Caballeronia sp. TF1N1: one gene and its partner. The protein of the gene in region 1 binds, or shares a complex with, the protein of each later gene. Links are inferred from orthologs where the notes say so. Each region holds a gene or a part of one and is shown on either strand. Other genes may lie near its edges. The genes, in order: tsaB and tsaD.

The links.
Region 2: the proteins of tsaB (region 1) and tsaD are in contact, whole or in part, in a solved structure (PDB 4WQ4), measured with the Escherichia coli proteins. The link is inferred for Caballeronia sp. TF1N1 from one-to-one orthologs.

Annotation. Positions count from the first base shown.
Region 1 is NZ_CP084626.1:1,241,655-1,244,881, forward strand. What follows is about bases 219-3,127. They hold tsaB (tRNA (adenosine(37)-N6)-threonylcarbamoyltransferase complex dimerization subunit type 1 TsaB), read left to right. Parts: upstream 219-1,234; coding sequence 1,235-2,020; downstream 2,021-3,127. Other genes in these bases: LDZ28_RS05735 (DEAD/DEAH box helicase), read right to left, coding at 219-322; LDZ28_RS05740 (acyl-CoA-binding protein), read right to left, coding at 790-1,059; rimI (ribosomal protein S18-alanine N-acetyltransferase), read left to right, coding at 2,017-2,511; LDZ28_RS05755 (uracil-DNA glycosylase), read left to right, coding at 2,498-3,127. In the rest of the region: more of LDZ28_RS05735, read right to left, coding at 1-218; more of LDZ28_RS05755, read left to right, coding at 3,128-3,227. UniProt on the Escherichia coli protein: Required for the formation of a threonylcarbamoyl group on adenosine at position 37 (t(6)A37) in tRNAs that read codons beginning with adenine.
Region 2 is NZ_CP084627.1:226,767-229,894, reverse strand. Bases 177-2,986 are described here. They hold tsaD (tRNA (adenosine(37)-N6)-threonylcarbamoyltransferase complex transferase subunit TsaD), read left to right. Parts: upstream 177-972; coding sequence 973-2,001; downstream 2,002-2,986. Other genes in these bases: LDZ28_RS15060 (MFS transporter), read right to left, coding at 2,881-2,986; LDZ28_RS15065 (glutathione S-transferase family protein), read right to left, coding at 2,223-2,849; LDZ28_RS15075 (NAD(P)/FAD-dependent oxidoreductase), read right to left, coding at 177-903. In the rest of the region: more of LDZ28_RS15075, read right to left, coding at 1-176; more of LDZ28_RS15060, read right to left, coding at 2,987-3,128.

The DNA of each region.
Region 1 (3,227 bases):
GTTGCTGCGCCTGGAGCTTTTCCATTTGCGCGAATTTTTCGATGGCGGGCAGCATGAACGCGGCCGTCTTGCCCGAACCGGTCGGGCTGGAGACGAGCAGATCGCGGCCGGCGAGCGCTGCGGGAATCGCGCGCTGCTGAACCGGCGTCGGCGACTGATAGCCTGCGGCGGTCAGCGCGGAAACGATGTCGGCGGACAGGCCAAGCGACTCGAACGTCGGGCCTTCGGGTTGTGCCACGGCTTGTACTGCGGGTGCTGCGGGGAGGTCTAGTGCTTGTGCTGCAATGTTGTCCAACGGGCTGGGGGTAATGCTCGAAGTCATGTCGATCCTTGAAACGGGAAATGAGGCGTCGGCGCCAATCGGCATACCCAGGTCGTTGGATTCAGCGAGCGAAGAAACAGCGAGCAAATCGAAAAACGGGGGCCACTCGCACGCATACGCGGCGAGAATCTTTTTAGAAGCTGTATAGGATACGGCAGACCCGAGGGGCGCTGACGTCAGCCTGATGCATGACGGGCCGATAGATGCGAACAACACAACGCGCTAATACAACACGCAGACGGCCTGGCAGGGAGGGGACAGTTTCTAAACTGGATTGGGGCAAAACGCTACGAAACGCTTTGTTGCTCGGAGGATCACCGATCTTGCTTGGGTCTTTCTCGGGTGATGCAACTTACAGTCAAGCGCTGACCGCTAGTATATCGTAGTTTGTTGCACCGCGCCACATGAGGAAGCACCTGCGCGCCAATTTCGGGCATTGAAGCGCGCCGGCATACTTAGTTCGTGAATTAGTCAGCGTCGCCGCGTCTGAGCGAATCGACCAATTCCACGTAACGCCGCTTGGCGTCGTCGGCGGGTGTGCCTTTGAGCGCGGCCCAGGCTTCGTACTTGTACTTGCCGGCGATATCGGTGAAGCCTGGCTTGTCGCCTTGAACGTCGCCGAGACTGCCTTGCTTGAATAGCGCATACAGGCGCAGCAGCGTGAGATTGCCGGGGCGCTCGGTCAACTGCGTGACATCGTTCTGCGCCTGGGCGAATTGCTGATCGATCTCGGTCATGCGCGTTTCTCCTGCGAGTCTTTGGGCTGCCGATCTTAGCAAGCGCATTCTCCCGGATGGGCCGAGGTTTTCTTCGAACCGAGCGAAGCCTCCAGAGACCACGCATCGCCGAAAACGCGTCGCGCCGATTCAGATGGCGCGAAAGCGTCGCGGGTCCCGCATTACAATACCGGCTATGACACGCACCGTTCTGCTCGCCCTCGATACCTCGACGGAGTTCTGCTCCGTTGCGCTCTTGCTCGCCAATTCTTCTTCTCCTTCCGATATCGTCGCCCCGCAATACGTACACGATGATCTACGCGTCTGGTTTCGCCACGAGGCGACGGGCGCGGTATCCAGCACGCGGCTGCTGCCCGCGGTGCGCGAGTTGTGCGAGGACGCTGGCGTCACGCTTGCCGAATGTTCGGCGATCGCGTTCGGCGCGGGTCCGGGCTCCTTCACGGGATTGCGCACCGCGACAGGCGTCGCGCAGGGTTTGGCGTTCGGCTTGAACGTGCCGGTCGTGCCCGTGAGCACGCTCTTCGCATGCGCACAAGCGGCGCGCCTGCACGACGCAGCGCTGCCAGCGCGCGTGCTCGTCGCACTCGATGCACGCATGGACGAAGTCTACTGGGCCGACTTCGAGTTCGACGATGCAACGGGCGCATGGCGCACGCTGCATCCCGCATCGCTCGATGCACCGGCGGCCGTACCGCTTCCCGATGTCCCCTTTGCGCTCGCGGGCAACGCCGCAACGGCTTTTGGCGAGCGTTTTCCCGCGCTTGCAGCCGCGACGGTCGTCGATCGTCATGCCTTGCCGCACGCGCTTCCCGTCGCGCTGATCGCGCTTCGCGAATGGCGCGCGGGACGGGCGATTGCACCTGAACTGGCCGCGCCCGACTATATCCGCGACAAGGTGGCGCAAACGACGGCGGAGCGCATGCAGGCGCGCGCCGCATCGGGCGAGGGGGCGCTGCGGTGAGCGGCGTGCTGCTGGCAGACCGGTATTTGACGCCGATGACCGAGGCCGATCTCGACGAAGTCGCCGCCGTCGAAAAGATGGCGTACGAGTTTCCGTGGAGCCGCGGCAATTTTCAGGACTCGTTGCGCAATGGTTATTACGGCGTGTGCTTGCGGCATGTGACGGGCACGCTCATCGGCTATTGCGTGCTGATGCCGGTCGTCGATGAAATGCATCTGCTCAACCTGTGCGTCGCGCCGAGTGCGCAGCGCGCTGGAGCGGGGCTCACGCTGTTGCGCGAGGCGGTGCGCATCACGCGCACGGAAAAGCTCGAAGGCGTGTTGCTCGAAGTGCGGCCGTCGAACCCGCGTGCCATTCAGCTTTACGAGCGCTTTGGCTTCGTGGCCATCGGGCGCCGGAAAAATTATTATCCCGCGCGGCACCGTTCGCGCGAGGACGCAATCGTCATGCGTCTGTCGTTTCCGAAGGAGAGTGCGCATGGCGCTCGATGATCTGCTTGTGGAAGAACTCGGCTTCGGGCCGGTGTGGGTGCGGCGGCGGGTGAGCGACGCGGGTGGCGCGTCTTCGGCTTCCTTGACGTTGCCATCGGATGTTGCAGTCGAGGCGCGGCTTTCGCGTTCGTTGCGTGGCGAAGTGGCAAGTCCGGATGCGGATAAGGCGGCATCGTTGGCTTCGAAAACATCGGAGGCGCGGTTGACGCCTCTTCCGGCAGCCAATCCACACGATGCATCGGCGACGCGTCGGGGAGATGTGGCGAGCCCAACTTCTGGCGATGCGCTGCCGAATCAAGCGCCTGAGGGTCGTGCGCAAGACGCATCGCCTGAGGCTTCGGCCCACCAACCGCGCACACGCGAATCCGAAGCCGAAGCCGTCACTCGCGCCGATCGCGAACCAAGGCCGCCTCAAGACCACGAAGCCCCTTTCGAAGCCTACGACGATCTCCCGTGGACCGACGATGCGCCGTTTTACGCACCGTCGCCCGCCGCAGCCGACGCCCCGAGCGACATCCATACGCTCGATTGGGACACGCTCGCCGCGCGCGTTGCCGGTTGCGAACGTTGCCGCCTGTGCGAGCGCCGCACCAACACGGTGTTCGGCGTTGGCGACCGCGAAGCGGATTGGCTGCTCATCGGCGAGGCGCCCGGCGAGAACGAGGACAAGGAAGGCGAACCGTTCGTCGGCCAGGCCGGCAAGCTGCTCGACAACA
Region 2 (3,128 bases), on another replicon or contig:
CTGCGCTTCGAGCCACGCGTGCGCGAGCCGTGCGGGAACGTGGTCCGCGAGAAAATTGCCTATTTGTTTCTTCGATCCCGCCTTGGCTTCGAGCAGGAGTTCGGTGGCGTCGGCGTCGGGCAGGAGATCGACGTGGATCGGCTCCGACGTATTCCAGAAACTCGAAATCTGGAGCACGCCCGGACCGGACAGCCCGCGATGCGTCAGCAGCAAGTCCTCGTCGAATTCACCTCGCGTCTTGCCCTTGCCCGTGCCGATGCGAACCGGCAGCGACAGCCCCGACAACGCCGCGAACGGCGCCCAGTCGGCCGACGTGAAAGTGAGCGGCACGAGCGCGGGAAGCGTTTCGACTAGCTTGTGGCCGAACTGTTTCGCCACGCGATACCCGAAATCCGTCGCTCCGATCTTCGGAATGGACAAGCCGCCCGTCGCGATGACGAGCGCGGCCGCGTCGATTGCGCCCGCCGAGGTGTCGAGCGTGAAGCGCGCGCCGTCGTGCCGGATCTCGTGGACGCTCACCGGGCGCCGCCACGCGACGCTGCCGGCATCGCACTCGCTTTTGAGCACGTCGATGATGGTTTCGCTCGAATCGTCGCAAAAAAGCTGGCCTTTGTGCTTTTGATGCCATTTCACGCGGTACTGCTTCAGCAGCGCGAGAAAGTCGCGCGGCGTGTAGCGCGCGAGCGCGGAGCGGCAAAAATGCGGATTCGCCGACAAGAAGTTTGCCGGCTGCGCGTTGAGATTGGTGAAGTTGCAGCGGCCGCCGCCCGAGATACGGATTTTTTCGGCGAGACGCTCGGCGTGGTCGATCAGCACGACGCGACGCCCCGACTGGGCGGCGACTGCCGCGCACATCATGCCGGCCGCGCCCGCGCCGATCACGGCGATATCGAAGGATTCCATGGCGCGCATTGTAACTGGGGGGCGTCGTTACACTGCTATACTTTTCTGTTCCCTTCAAGCGCTCAACCCATGCTAGTTCTCGGCATAGAAAGCTCCTGCGACGAAACCGGCCTCGCCCTCTACGACACAGAGCGCGGCCTCCTTTCGCACGCCCTGCATTCGCAGATCGCGATGCATCGCGAGTACGGTGGCGTGGTGCCCGAACTGGCTTCGCGGGATCACATCCGCCGGGCGCTGCCGCTCCTCGAACAAGTCATGGCCGAGGCCCACGCCGCGCGCGCCGACATCGATGCCATCGCGTTCACGCAAGGTCCGGGGCTTGCGGGCGCGCTGCTGGTGGGCGCGAGCATCGCCAATGCGCTGGCGATGGCATGGGACAAACCGACTGTCGGCATCCATCATCTCGAAGGACACCTGTTGTCGCCGCTACTCGTCGATGCCCCGCCGCCGTTTCCGTTCGTCGCGCTGCTCGTATCGGGCGGCCATACGCAACTGATGCGCGTCACCGATATCGGCGTCTACGAGACGCTCGGCGAAACGCTCGACGACGCGGCGGGCGAAGCCTTCGACAAAACCGCAAAGCTGCTCGGGCTGGGTTATCCGGGCGGGCCGGAAGTGTCGCGGCTGGCGGAATTCGGCACGCCGGGCGCGGTCACGCTGCCGCGTCCGATGCTGCATTCAGGCGATCTCGACTTCAGCTTCAGCGGCTTGAAGACCGCCGTGCTGACTCAAAGCCGCAAGCTCGGCGCGAATGTCTGCGAGCAGGCAAAGGCAGATCTGGCGCGAGGTTTCGTCGATGCAGCCGTCGACGTGCTCGTCGCCAAGTCGCTCGCGGCGCTCAAGAAGACCGGGTTGAAGCGGCTGGTCGTGGCGGGCGGCGTGGGCGCGAACCGGCAGTTGCGCGAGGCGTTGTCGGCTGCGGCAAGGAAGCGGCGCTTCGACGTGCATTACCCCGACCTGGCGCTTTGCACCGATAACGGCGCGATGATCGCGCTGGCGGGCGCGTTGCGGCTTGCCCGCTGGCCGGAGCAGGCCGGGCGGGATTATGCATTTACGGTGAAGCCTAGATGGGATTTGAGTTCGCTGGCGCGAGTTTGACCTTTGCGTGGCTTCGTGCGAAGTCTGGTTTGCTGAATGAACCGCACGACAGTCTCGACACAGCCAAGGCCCACACGGATCGCAACACGCGACCAACGCCGGCCAACGCGCTCACGAATTAGCGACGCATGTGCCTTGCGCGAACGGGCGGCACGCACGCAACGGCGATATTCGCGCGGCCACTGCATCGCCAAATGAGGAAAAGAGCGTCGCTGCAACGTTCATTTCGGCGGATCGAACGCCTGCACAACCGCCCCGAACGCCGGCAGCGCCTCACACCGATCGCCATGCGCGATCAACGCCAGCCAGCGATTCCCGCTGACCAACGCCCCATGCGCTTCGCGCACGAACCGCAGCGCGCACGCAACGGCGATATCCGCGTGACCGATTGCATCGCCGAACCAGAAAGGCGTCGGACGCGCCGCGCGATCCGCTTCCAGCACGTCGAGCACGCGTTCGATCTGCCCCGTGCAGCGCTCGACCCAAGCCTGCGACTTTTCCGCGTGCATCACGCGCTCGTAGACCAGCGCCACAGCCTTGTCCGCGAGACCCGTCGCGAGCGCACACACCTTCAGCGCCGCACGACGCTGCGCGCCGCTTTGCGCAATCATCGCGCGGTCGTCGCCGGCGAGTTCATCGAGATAGTCGAGGATCGTCGCGCTCTCGATCACCGTGTCGCCCGACTCCAGCACGAGCGTCGGCACGCGCGAGAGCGGATTGAACGGCGCGATCTTGCCGGCATCGCCGAAAGTCGACCACGGCCAATGCTCGTAGCCAATGCCATAAAGATTCAGCGCAATGGCCACGCGTCTGACAAACGGGGAATCGTATTGGCCGATGAGAATCACGACGCACTCCGCAAAGTTCGGGTCGAACAGTTTAAGCGCGCGCGGGCTTCGGAAACAATGGCCACGCGAGCAACGCGCACACGCCCGCCAGCAGCCACACGCCCGGCCACGAAGTCGCCGCCAGGACATGCGGAATGACGAGCGGCGTCACGAACAAGCCCACGTAGACGGCCGTGTTGGTCATGCCGAGCGCCGTGCCGGCGCGCTGCATGCCGGCGAGCGTGGCGAGTTCGGTGTACGCCACCCCATGCCATGCCGATACGCAAATGCCCGCGAAGA